DNA from 3 places in the Lacicoccus kunmingensis DSM 17847 genome. Region 2 is predicted to be linked to each of the others. Evidence: riboswitches for the same ligand, from Rfam matches in the RefSeq annotation. Region 2 holds a riboswitch; each other region holds the start of a gene.
What was found. Region 2 has a riboswitch for S-adenosylmethionine ahead of BO48_RS14385 (LLM class flavin-dependent oxidoreductase). Riboswitches for the same ligand answer to the same signal wherever they lie in the genome.

Region 1 (4,017 bases), on a different contig from region 2:
TACTATAGAAAATTCAATGCTTTACAAGGTTATTTCGTAGAGAAATTTGATATTCCAAACTGCGGTAAAGTGAAGCTGACTGAAGAAATAATCGAGGATGTATATCAATTATTAAATGAAATTAGATACAACAGAGAAAAGGCCAATCTGTTACTCCCAACTTTTCCGGGACCATTTTTTGGTTCTTATGATTATGGAAGGATTTATCACACATATATTGATCAGGCAGCATCTGATTTTTACCATGCTAAATTTATTGATTTTAATAAGTATTATCTGTTCTACACATCGAATTGGTGAAATCCAAAAGATTTAATGCTGATGTCAGAGTGTTTCAACTCAGCCGGTGGAAATGTATAATTGAGGTCAGTAGATTAATAACGACTTACATTTTTACAGGAGGAATATATTCATGAAGCAGATAAAATTGAACAATGGTATAGAAATGCCGATTGAAGGTTATGGTGTTTTCCAAATAGAGCCTGAAGAAACAGAACGGTGTGTCATTGATGCGTTAGACGTCGGTTACCGCAGTCTCGATACGGCTGCAACTTATGGAAATGAAGAGGGTGTGGGCAAAGCCATTAAAAAAAGTGATGTCCCCCGTGAAGCACTGTTTCTGACCAGTAAGCTATGGGTTGCCGATCAGGGTTATGAAAGTACAAAGAAAGCTTTTGAAAAGACATTGCAAAAACTGGGCACTGATTATTTGGATTTATATTTAATTCATCAGCCGTTCGGAGATTATTACGGGTCATGGCGTGCGATGGAAGAGCTTTATAAAGAAGGTAAAATTAAAGCGATTGGTGTATCGAATTTCGATTCTGCACGCTTGGTGGATTTAATTTTAAATAACGAGATCGTGCCGGCTGTTAACCAGGTTGAGCTGCATCCATTCCTGCAGCAGGAGGATGCTAAAAAAGTTATGGAAGAATATGGAGTACAGATTGAATCCTGGGGACCGCTTGCTGAAGGCAAGCACGGCATACTTGAAAATGAAATGCTGAAAGGCATTGCTGAAAAGTACGGGAAAACTGTAGCACAGGTCATTTTAAGATGGCATCTTGATCGGGAAGTGATTATTATTCCTAAATCTGTGCGCAAAGCACGCATGAAGGAAAATCTGGATGTGCATGACTTTTCACTCGATGAGTCGGATATGGAAAAAATCTCCTCTTTAGAGGGGAAAAATAATCGTATTGTAGATCATAATAAACTGGATATTGTCACGGGTATGAACAAATCAAAAACGCCTGAATAATACACTGCAGGAAATCCATTTTGAGAAATCAATTTGGATTTTTTGTGTTATATGATAATTATTTTTAATTTGAAATATAAGTGATTAAAAGTTATTGACATCATAATATTGGGAATGTTATGATAAAAGTTTTATTAATTTAACGTTGTGTGCTATACTTATAGTTAAGAGAATATGGAGGCGATGCTTTGTATCAAGTAGGAGATAACATATTTTATCCGATGCATGGTGCTGGTCAAATAACCGCGATCGAGGAAAAAGAAGTTGCAGGCGAAATTTTGCAGTATTATATTATCAATATGATTAATGATAATATGAAAGTGATGATTCCGAAAAATAAGATTTCCAAGACGAATATCCGTCCTGTGACAGATTTGGACACTGTGAAAGAAATTGCCAGAATGATCGATAAAGTGGAAGCTGATAAAGACTTAACGTGGAAAAAAAGAAACAAGCTTAACAATGATATGATAAAATCGGGCAGTTTAAAGGCATGTGCTGAAGTAATATATGGATTATCCAATATGCAAAGAGAACAGAAGCTTAATTCCAGTGAAAGAACCCAGCTTAAACAGGCGCAGGCTTTTTTAATGAGTGAATTGAAGCTGGTCGAAGGTATGAATAATGATAGAAAAGAGCGTTTTTTATCCAGATTAACAGAAGATAAAAAAGAAGTTTCTTAAAAATATAAAGAATTTTATTATTTTCAAATGAGAGAGAAGGCCTTCAAGTAGGGCTTTAAGCCACATTTTCATTTGGTAAACAATATTACAATCAGGTTACAAATAAAGAAAATAGGTTTAAACCCTTGAAATGAGAATTAGATTAAAATATAATGAAGATAACATAACAAGGACGTCAACGAAGTATTTCGTTATATATTATTTGATTTCATCGACGTCTTCCGATAGAGTGACACTGCTTGTCCTCTAGATATCATATATTATATTATTTATCTGTGAATGAGACTGGAGATCCAGTCTCATTTTTTATGCCTAATATTAACTGTATAATCCTATATATTTCAGCTTTATCGGTACTTATAGTATATTGGAATAGACAGAATATATTATGGAAAGGAAGTATTTAAGATGGATGTTAAATTTCCTATCGGAAAGTTGGATGTACCTGAAATGGTAACACTTGAAAATATTCGTGAGTGGAATGCGCAGACTGAGACATATACGAAAAGACTGCGTGAGACGGTCGACCACTTAAGTGAAGATGAGTTGAACAAAACTTACCGTGAGGGTGCCTGGAATGTACGACAGCTTGTGCATCACATTGCGGATTCTCAAATGAACATGTTCCAGCGTCTGAAGCTTGCATTGACTGATGATGCGCCGACAGTACCGGGATTTGTGCAGGATGAATGGGCCGTACAGCCGGATACTGAGCTGCCGGTGGAGAGCTCCATTAAAATGCTTGAAGGTATCAATGAGAGAATTGTCGCACTGGGTAACTCTCTCACTGAAGATCAGCTTGAACGCTATTTCATCCATGAAGATAACGGTAAAGTAACAGTGGCAACAAAGGTTGCGAAGCTTGCATGGCATGAGGAGCATCATTTAGAACATATTAAAATCGCCTTATCGAAGTAGGCTGTTGATATGATAGATGGCATGAAGCTTTTGGAAATGATTGTTTTGTGTCATGTGTTACAAATCTGCCTTGCAAATTATACTGATTTACTATATTATTAATCTCAACTAAATATCCAATTATTCAGAGCAGACGGAGGGACTTGGCCCGGTGATGTCTCAGCAGCGGACTCGATTTGAGTACTGTGCTAATTCCAACAAGCGGATGCTTGAACGATAATCAGTTTAGTCATCTGTCCAGTGCAGATGGCTTTTTTTATTATAGGAAGAGGTAAAGGGAGGATTCATATGAGTATAGTCTTTAAAGATGTTTCAAAAACCTACTTACATAAAGGTAAGGAAGTCAATGCTTTAAGACCGACAAGCCTGACGATCAACGAAGGAGAAATATTCGGTCTGATCGGTTTCAGCGGGGCGGGAAAAAGTACGCTGCTCAGGCTGATTAATCTGCTTGAGGCGCCGACAACGGGTACGATTCATGTCGGTGATGATGAAGTGACGGCTTTAAATCAGAAAGATTTACGTGTGAAGCGTCAGAAAATCGGCATGATCTTCCAGCAGTTCAATTTGATTGAATCAAAGACGGTTGCGGATAATATCGCATTTGTTTTAAGAGCTGCGAAGTATCCGAAATCTAAAATTGACGGACGGATTGACGAGCTTTTAGAGCTGGTGGGTCTGTCGGATAAAAAGACGGTCTTCCCTAAAAACTTAAGCGGTGGCCAAAAGCAGCGTGTCGGTATTGCACGGGCACTTGCAAATAATCCTGATGTGCTCCTTAGCGATGAGGCGACGAGTGCGCTGGACCCGGAAACGACAAAGACGATATTGAATCTGCTGAAGCGGATTAATAAAGAGCTCGGTATTACGATTGTCGTCATCACCCATGAGATGGAGGTCATCAAGGAACTTGCAGAGCGTGTCGGTGTCATGTCGAACGGTGAAGTCATTGAAATGGACGATGTCTATAAAATTTTCAGTGAACCGACGCATGAAGTGACAAAAGGCTTTGTTCAGGATATTTACGATTTCCAGATTCCTCCCCATATCGTGCAGTCGGAAGATAATAAGATCATCACGATCAAGTTCCTTCAGGAAAGTGCGGAAGAGAGCTATTTGAATAAACTTTACAGGGAGTTTGATCTGTCCATCAGC
Region 2 (4,017 bases):
TCGCGGGCCATATTTATGCGAATCAGCTGGAGGAAGAGTTGACATTCCCTCTGATGGCTCTGATTGTTTCAGGCGGCCATACAGAGCTGATCTACATGAGAGATCACCTGAGCTTTGAAGTAATCGGTGAAACACGTGATGATGCTGTCGGAGAAGCTTACGACAAGGTGGCACGGGTCATCGGTCTGCCTTATCCGGGGGGGCCACATATAGACCGACTGAGCAAAGAAGGCCAGGATACATTTAACTTCCCAAGAGCATACCTGGAAGCAGGCAGTTATGACTTCAGTTTCAGCGGATTAAAATCTGCAGTAATCAATTCTCTCCACAACCATAAGCAGAAAGGCCTGGAAGTGAACGAGAAAGACGTTCCAGCTTCATTCCAGCACAGTGTGGTGGATGTATTGACAAATAAAACCATGCAAGCTGTTGAAGAGTACAAAGTAAAAGAATTGATCATCGCAGGGGGCGTTGCTGCAAACAGCGGACTCAGAGCAAGATTTGAACAGCTGACCAGAATGCAGGGTATCAATCTGCACATCCCTGAACTGAAGTTCTGTACTGATAATGCTGCAATGATCGGTGCTGCCGCTTATCAGTTATATTTAAAAGAGCATTTTACAGGGCTTGATCTGAACGGACGGAATTTTATCGATATAGAAGAGTATGCCAAATAATATATTATCCCAGTCTACACTGTAGACTGGTTTTTTTAATCTCATTCTTCAGAAATAATCCACTTTTCTAAAAATTATGTTTGACATCGTATTCATACCCTGATAGTATGATATTTAACTTAAAACAGAATAAAGTCCTTATCTAGAGCAGGGGAGGAAATTGGTCCCATGATCCTGCGGCAACCTCACTTTTTAAGAGTGGATGGTGCCCATTCCAACAAGCAATGTGCTTGAAAGATGAGGAGGAGCGTTTATCATAAAAGCCTCTTCCTCAGGAAGAGGCTTTTTCTATTCCTACTGTCTAAGTAAGAATTAAGTGGATTAATGCTAAAGGGAGAGATTAATTATGAAAAAACAAATTCGTCTGAACGGTTTCACTCAAAATACTGTAGCACCGCATTCACCAGGATTATGGCGCCATCCGGAAGACCAGGGCAGTCGTCATGCTGATCTCGATTACTGGACTGATCTTGCCAGGCTATTGGAAAAAGGAAAATTTGATGCTGTCTTTTTAGCGGATGTACTCGGAGTATATGATGTTTACGGAAACAGCCCTGATGCTGCAATTAAAAATGCTGTGCAGGTGCCATTGCATAATCCATTGCTTCAAATTTCAGCAATGGCTGCTGTTACCAAGCATATCGGTTTTGCACCGACTTACTCTGCGACTTACACAGAACCTTACAAACTGGCCCGTGAATTTTCTACGTTGGACCATCTGACCAAAGGACGTGTGGCATGGAATATTGTTACATCGTATTTGAACAGTGAGGCAGTCAATTTAGGAATGGAAGGTCAGATCAAACATGATACAAGATATGACCGTGCAGATGAGTATATGGATGTCGTCTATAAATTATGGGAGCACAGCTGGGAAGAAGACGCAGTAGAAGCGAATAAAGAGACTGGTGTTTATTCGAATCCTGATAAAGTCCATCCAATAAGACATGAAGGTGAATTCTTCAATGTTCCGGGTGTACATCTGGTGGAGCCATCACCACAACGTACCCCTGTATTGTTCCAGGCAGGTGCTTCCGAGAAAGGCAAAGCTTTCGCTGCGAAACACGCTGAAGCGCTGTTTACGACACTGGCGAGTGACCTGGATGAATTGAAGGCATTTACATCAGATATAAGGAGCCGTGCAGTGGAAAACGGCAGAAATGCAGAAGATATAAAAATTTTTCCTGGAATCGTACCGATTGTCGGACGTACGGAAGAAGAAGCCCAGGAAAAGTATGAAGAACTTTTATCATATGTCAGTTATGAAGGGACAGCAGCAATGCTTTCAGGGCACACGGGTGTAGATTTCTCCCAATATGAACCCGATCAATATGTGGAAGATGCAGATACGGAAGCATCGCACGGTTTCCTCAAAAAATACTCGGCAAGTACGACCAGAAAATGGACAGTGAGAGAAGCAGTGCTCCATCACGGCCTCGGTATCGGGGCAAGCAAGGTGATCGGTACACCTGAACAGATTGCAGATGAACTGGAAGCAATGGCGAACATCGGCGATGCCGACGGCTTTAATATCATTCAGGCAGCAAGCCCTGCAACTTTCGAAGACTTCATAGAACATGTGATTCCGGTACTTCAGGAACGCGGCAGCTACAGAACAGAATATGAGGCGTCAACTTTACGTGAAAACCTGTTTGGCAAAGATAAGGTAAGAATTCCAGAAAATCATCAGGCGAAGAAAGTTGAAATAGCCAAAAAAGTGAATGTTTAAATAAACAACAGCCCTGAAAATTTATTCAGGGCTGTTTCTTTGGTATTCTGATTTTAATATGGAGTAGTAGACATCATTAAAATACTCTCCCTGCTTCCACTTATGTACATGTCTGAGTACACCTTCCTTTTGCATGCCAAGCCGCTCCAAAACTTTTCCTGATGCGGTGTTCCGTTCATCGTACATGGCCGCAATACAGTCGAGTCCGAGAACCTCGAACCCTAATTTTAGTATGGCTGCTCCGGCTTCGGTCATATAACCTCTGCCGTGATATTTTTTATTTAAAGTATAGCCGATGATGGCTCTTGAATCTTCAGTTTTTCTTCTCAGTTCAATCGTTCCTATCATCTTCCCGGAGGACTTCAATTCAATGCCATATTTCCCAAGCGATTGTTCTATAAAATAGTTCACTATCGCTTCTTCAGTGTCGGACGGTGACGCATGACGATCGAAAACATAATAGGTGGTTTCTTCATCAGAAGCATACTCATACATATCTGCAGTATCCTTTAACGTCACTGGTCTTAAAATCAACCGCTCGGTTTCCAGCCGGCTATGCTTTGCCAGCAACACTTTATAACTGTTCAAATAAACCCCTCATTTCTTCAACACAATCAATTTCTTTCAATTATAACAAAGTGAACAGATGACAAATTAAAGATGAAGGACGATTAAAATAATAGTGAATATTATTGCAAAATATCTGAAAATAGATATAATATACACAACTGCATATTCAGGTAAAAGAGTAGTCTGTGAAAATTGTAAGCGAGCCGGAGAAGGTGGGAGCCCGGTAATTGAAACAGATGAACCGCATTACAGTCAATCGGTGGCGACACCGTTATCAATTGAGAGTATATTTGGAGTGGTACCGTGAGCAATTCACCTCTATTAAGGAGATGGATTGTTTTTTTTATTTTATAGGAGGGATTTTAATGTTCAAAAAGTATATTGCTGAAGATTTACATAAGATTTTAAAAGAAGATTTAACATATGAAACCATTTTAGAGATTCTAGAGGTGCCTGCCAAGAACAATTTTGGAGACTTTTCATTCCCTGCTTTTACATTGTCGAAGATATACAAGAAATCACCAAAAGAGATAGCAGAGAGTATCAAAGACGAAATTCGAAGTGAACTCTTAGATAAAGTCGAAGTGATAAACGGCTTTGTGAATTTTCACATAGATAAACAAAAAGGCAGCATCATCATCATGGATGAAATTCAAAAAGAACGTTATGGAAAAACCAATCATTTGAACGGAGAGAAATTGGTGATTGATTTCTCGAGTCCGAATATAGCAAAACCTTTTTCGATGGGGCATTTGCGGGCAACGATACTCGGAGATTCTCTTTCCAGAATACTTGGGTAGAATGGTGCAGAAGTAACAGGGATTAATCACCTGGGAGACTGGGGCACACAGTTTGGAAAACTCATTGTCGCGTATACTAAATGGGGAGAAAAGGATGCTGTTGAAGCAAATCCCATAAAAGAACTTTTCCACCTTTATACGTACTTTCATAAAGAAGCTGAAATACATCCGATTCTTGATGACGAAGCCAGAGAAGCATTTAATCAACTTGAACTTGGTAATACGGAATATACAGAACTAT
Region 3 (4,017 bases), on a different contig from region 2:
GTCTTCGATTGCGATTGAGTCATCAACCGGGCTCAGTCCGCCGTCAAGTGCGAAGTTAGAGTTGATGATGACGACAGGCGCTTCGTTATTATTGTACATTTCAACCAATAATTCCGGTGCTGTCTGGTTGTTGAAATCGAAGTCGTGCGGGTTTTCAGTAATATCATCGAATGTCGCATTTTCAATATCAATGCCCTCTTCGATTTCCACTAAGCCTGCATCAACAAAGAATGACAGGAAGCGGCCTTCTTCAGCAGGGTTATTCGATACAAGAATTGTAGAGCCGTCCGGAACGTCTTCCAGAGCGTCATAATCCTGGGAATAAACAGCCATCGGCTCGATATGTACGTTGCCTGCTGATACCAGATCATAACCGTGTGATTCGACTTCACCATCTAAGTAAGGTGTATGCTGGAAGAAGTTTGCATCCACTTCTTCATCTGCAAGGAGACGGTTTGGAGTGGTATAGTCATTGACGATATTCACGTCGAGCTCAATGCCGTCTTCTTCAAGAATCGTTGCCGCTTCTTCTAAAATTTCAGCGTGCGGTGCCGGTGATGCAGCAACTGATAATGTACCGCCTTCTTCTGATGCTTCTTCAGATGAATCCTGCCCAGTTTCAGCAGACTCTTCAGTTTCCTCACCTGTATCCGCACTTTCTTCAGCCCCTTCTTCTTCACCGCTGCCACATGCGACAAGAACGACTGCAAAAACTGATAAAGCTAAAAACAGTAAAAACTTCTTCATATACATCCAATCCTCTCTAACAATATTTTATTTATAATGTATGATCATTATCTCTTATCGACAGCTTTCGCAAGGAAGTCCCCTGCAAACTGAATGATAAAGACAATAATCAGTATTACTATTGTTGCTACGAGTGTGACGTCACTCTGATTCCGTGTAAATCCGACCATATAGGCAAGGTTGCCGAGACCGCCTGCGCCGATGACGCCTGCAATCGCCGTCGAACCGACGAGCATGATGGCTGTCACCGTAATACCTGAAATCAGAGCAGGCATCGATTCCGGAATCAACACTTTCCGGATGATCGTCCATGTGTTTGCCCCCATCGATTCGGCCGCTTCAATGACGCCTTTGTCTATTTCTTTAAGGCCGATTTCAACGAGACGTGCATAGAACGGTGATGCGCCGATAATAAGGGCAGGCAGTGCACCCTGAACGCCCATGATGGTGCCCATGATCGCTTTTGTGAACGGAATCAGCAATATGATTAAAATGATGAACGGTATCGCCCTGAACAGATTGACGAGAAAGGCAGTAACGCCGTAGACCGGCTGACTCCCCGTGTTGTCGCTCTTATCGGACAGGAAAAGTATGATGCCTAGAACAAGTCCGATAATCAATGTAAAGAACGTTGCGATTGCTGTCATATAAATGGTGTCGACTGTTGCTTCCCATACAACGTCCCATTTGACGTTTTCGAAACTGAACATATCACTGAAGGCCTGGAAAAATTCATTCATTATTTCTCCACCTCCACTGTAATATCGTCATTGGCAAGCGCATAGATCACTTTTTGCAGTGTCTCACTGTCAATTTCCATCGCCACATAAAGGTGGCCGTACGATTCATTGTTCGTCTGTTTGATGTTCCCTGACAGTATGTTCATATTAAGATCGAACTGCTTGATTACTTTGGAGACGACCGGCGTTTTGGATTTGGTACCGACGAATCCGATTTTAAGTATTTTGGAGTCCGGGAACAGTTCCCTCACTTCATCCAGGGCGAGCGCTGTTTCCTCATCATTGATATCATCTTTGACGAATCTTTTCGTTACGCTGTGCGACGGATTCTGGAACAGCTGGAGCACTTTCCCCGTTTCAACCACTTTACCGCTCTGCATGACTGCTGCACGGTCGCATATTTTTCTGATGACATGCATTTCGTGTGTAATGAGGACAATCGTCAAGTTCATTTCATCTCTTATTTCCTGCAACAGCTCGAGCACTTCATCCGTCGTTTCAGGGTCGAGTGCGCTGGTTGCCTCATCACAAAGCAACACCGTCGGTTCATTGGAGAGTGCCCGTGCGATGCCGACACGCTGCTTCTGGCCGCCTGACAATTCACTCGGATAATTTTTCTCACGCCCTTTAAGACCGACAAGGTCAATCAGTTCCTGCGTCCGCTTTTTGCGTTCTTTTTTCGCAACGCCCGCAATCTCAAGCGGAAAGCTGATATTCTCTTCGACAGTCCTTGACCACAGCAGATTGAAATGTTGAAAAATCATCGATACTTTCTGTCTTTTTTGCCGCAGATCCTTTTTGGACAGTTGATTGATCGTATCCTCACCGATGGTGATATCACCTGACGTCGGCTCTTCCAAACCGTTCAGAAGACGGATCAACGTTGATTTTCCGGCACCTGAATAACCGATGACACCGAATATCTCGCCGCTTTCGATATGCAGGCTGACATCATCGACTGCCGTAATATCCGCTGACTTCGTACTATAGTTTTTATTTACATTTAAAATATCTATCATTGATCATCTTCCAAACTATTATAAATTAAAAACCTACTCACTTAGTATGAAATGAGTAGGCTTCTTTTATATCCAGCCTCTCATCTTTGAATCGATTGATTCAGTGACTTGGCACCTTGTCATTAAGACGGTTGCCGTGGCATCAACGGGCACTTCCCTACACCACTCTTGATAAGAGTATTTATTCGATTGTGAATTATATTATCATCAGTCCGGACTTTCGTCAATACTAACGTCCCAGTATGTTCACCAGGTTAGTGACTGATTCAAAACGGAATACAGTTTCTTTCAGTTCACCGTTTTCAAATATCAACAGCGCCGGCGCGGACGTTATTTTATAATCATTGATGAAATCCACGTGAAAATTCAAATTTATCGACGTATATTCAAAATCTATAATTTCCTGTGATAAGTTAAGCATACGTTCCGCTATTTTGCAGTTTGCGCATATCGGCGCATATCCGTATAATATAAATCTTTCTTCAGTATGAATAAGATTGTATATATCCTGTGTCTCTAACTGCTCTTTCATCATAAAACTTACCTTTCATAATCAAGCTCGTGTCGACATAAAAACCATGACGCATCAGAAGGTTTGCGAGGTAATCTCTCGGGCATCTGCCGACTTCTCCAAATTTAGGGTCTATATATATGTGGGTACTTTCACTGAGATGTTTTTTGAACCACTTCCGGATGTTGCGGCCTTCCTTGTCGGCATCCGATAAAATATAAATATCAGAACCGTCAAGCTGCTCCAAAATATCATCAAGTTTTGAGACTCCCATTGTACCAAATGTACAGATGATCTGCACAGGTTCTACAAGCACTTCCTCGATACGGCGTTTGTCAGTTTTACCCTCAACAATGAGTACTTTATCAGAAAGATACATTTCCATCACCCTTGGAGTTTTATTTTATTTTAAAAAAACTCTAGACAATGTCTAGAGTTGTTAAAATTATGCTTCGATAACTGCTTTGTATCCGTCAGCATCTAACAGGTTATCTAATTGTGATGTGTCTTCAAGTTCAACTTTTACCATCCATGCTTCTTCGTATGGTGATTCGTTGACTAACTCAGGGCTGTCTTCAAGCTCTTCGTTCACTTCAACGATTTTACCGTTTAATGGCGCATACAGTTCAGAAACAGTCTTAACTGATTCTACGCTTCCGAATGATTCGCCTTGAGTCATGTCGTCGCCTTCTTCTGGAAGCTCAACGAAAACGATGTCTCCAAGTTCACCTTGTGCGAAATCAGTGATTCCGATTGTTACTGTATTTCCATCAACTTTTACCCATTCATGATCTTCTGAATACTTTAAGTCATTTGGTAATGCCATAACAGAAAACCTCCTCATAATAATCTATACAATTATATAATGACATATTTCACAAAGTTTCTCAAGATTAATAATTATAAAAACGTTTCCTTATACTCCGCCTCTTTAAAACCGAGCAGAACATCGCTGCCGGCATCGACAAGCGGTCGTTTTATCAACATTCCATCTGAAGAT

Region 1: linked by a shared signal. The riboswitch ahead of BO48_RS01065 (methionine ABC transporter ATP-binding protein) and the one ahead of BO48_RS14385 (LLM class flavin-dependent oxidoreductase) in region 2 are both predicted to bind S-adenosylmethionine.
Region 3: linked by a shared signal. The riboswitch ahead of BO48_RS07655 (methionine ABC transporter ATP-binding protein) and the one ahead of BO48_RS14385 (LLM class flavin-dependent oxidoreductase) in region 2 are both predicted to bind S-adenosylmethionine.

The regions. Positions count from the first base shown of each region.
Region 1 covers NZ_JCANUC010000001.1:212,922-216,938, forward strand. Annotated here, with positions in the region: gene BO48_RS01045 (hypothetical protein) at 1-300, shown strand, start outside; gene BO48_RS01050 (aldo/keto reductase) at 413-1,261, shown strand; gene BO48_RS01055 (CarD family transcriptional regulator) at 1,450-1,944, shown strand; gene BO48_RS01060 (YfiT family bacillithiol transferase) at 2,353-2,862, shown strand; SAM riboswitch class I at 2,980-3,085, shown strand; gene BO48_RS01065 (methionine ABC transporter ATP-binding protein) at 3,151-4,017, shown strand, end outside.
Region 2 covers NZ_JCANUC010000021.1:1,999-6,015, forward strand. Annotated here, with positions in the region: gene tsaD (tRNA (adenosine(37)-N6)-threonylcarbamoyltransferase complex transferase subunit TsaD) at 1-677, shown strand, start outside; SAM riboswitch class I at 813-921, shown strand; gene BO48_RS14385 (LLM class flavin-dependent oxidoreductase) at 1,024-2,406, shown strand; gene BO48_RS14390 (GNAT family N-acetyltransferase) at 2,428-2,994, opposite strand; partial or broken gene argS (arginine--tRNA ligase) at 3,342-4,017, shown strand, end outside.
Region 3 covers NZ_JCANUC010000006.1:11,996-16,012, reverse strand. Annotated here, with positions in the region: gene BO48_RS07665 (MetQ/NlpA family ABC transporter substrate-binding protein) at 1-747, opposite strand, end outside; gene BO48_RS07660 (methionine ABC transporter permease) at 795-1,490, opposite strand; gene BO48_RS07655 (methionine ABC transporter ATP-binding protein) at 1,487-2,506, opposite strand; SAM riboswitch class I at 2,584-2,684, opposite strand; gene BO48_RS07650 (thioredoxin family protein) at 2,736-3,038, opposite strand; gene BO48_RS07645 (toprim domain-containing protein) at 2,989-3,396, opposite strand; gene gcvH (glycine cleavage system protein GcvH) at 3,463-3,843, opposite strand; gene BO48_RS07635 (arsenate reductase family protein) at 3,918-4,017, opposite strand, start outside.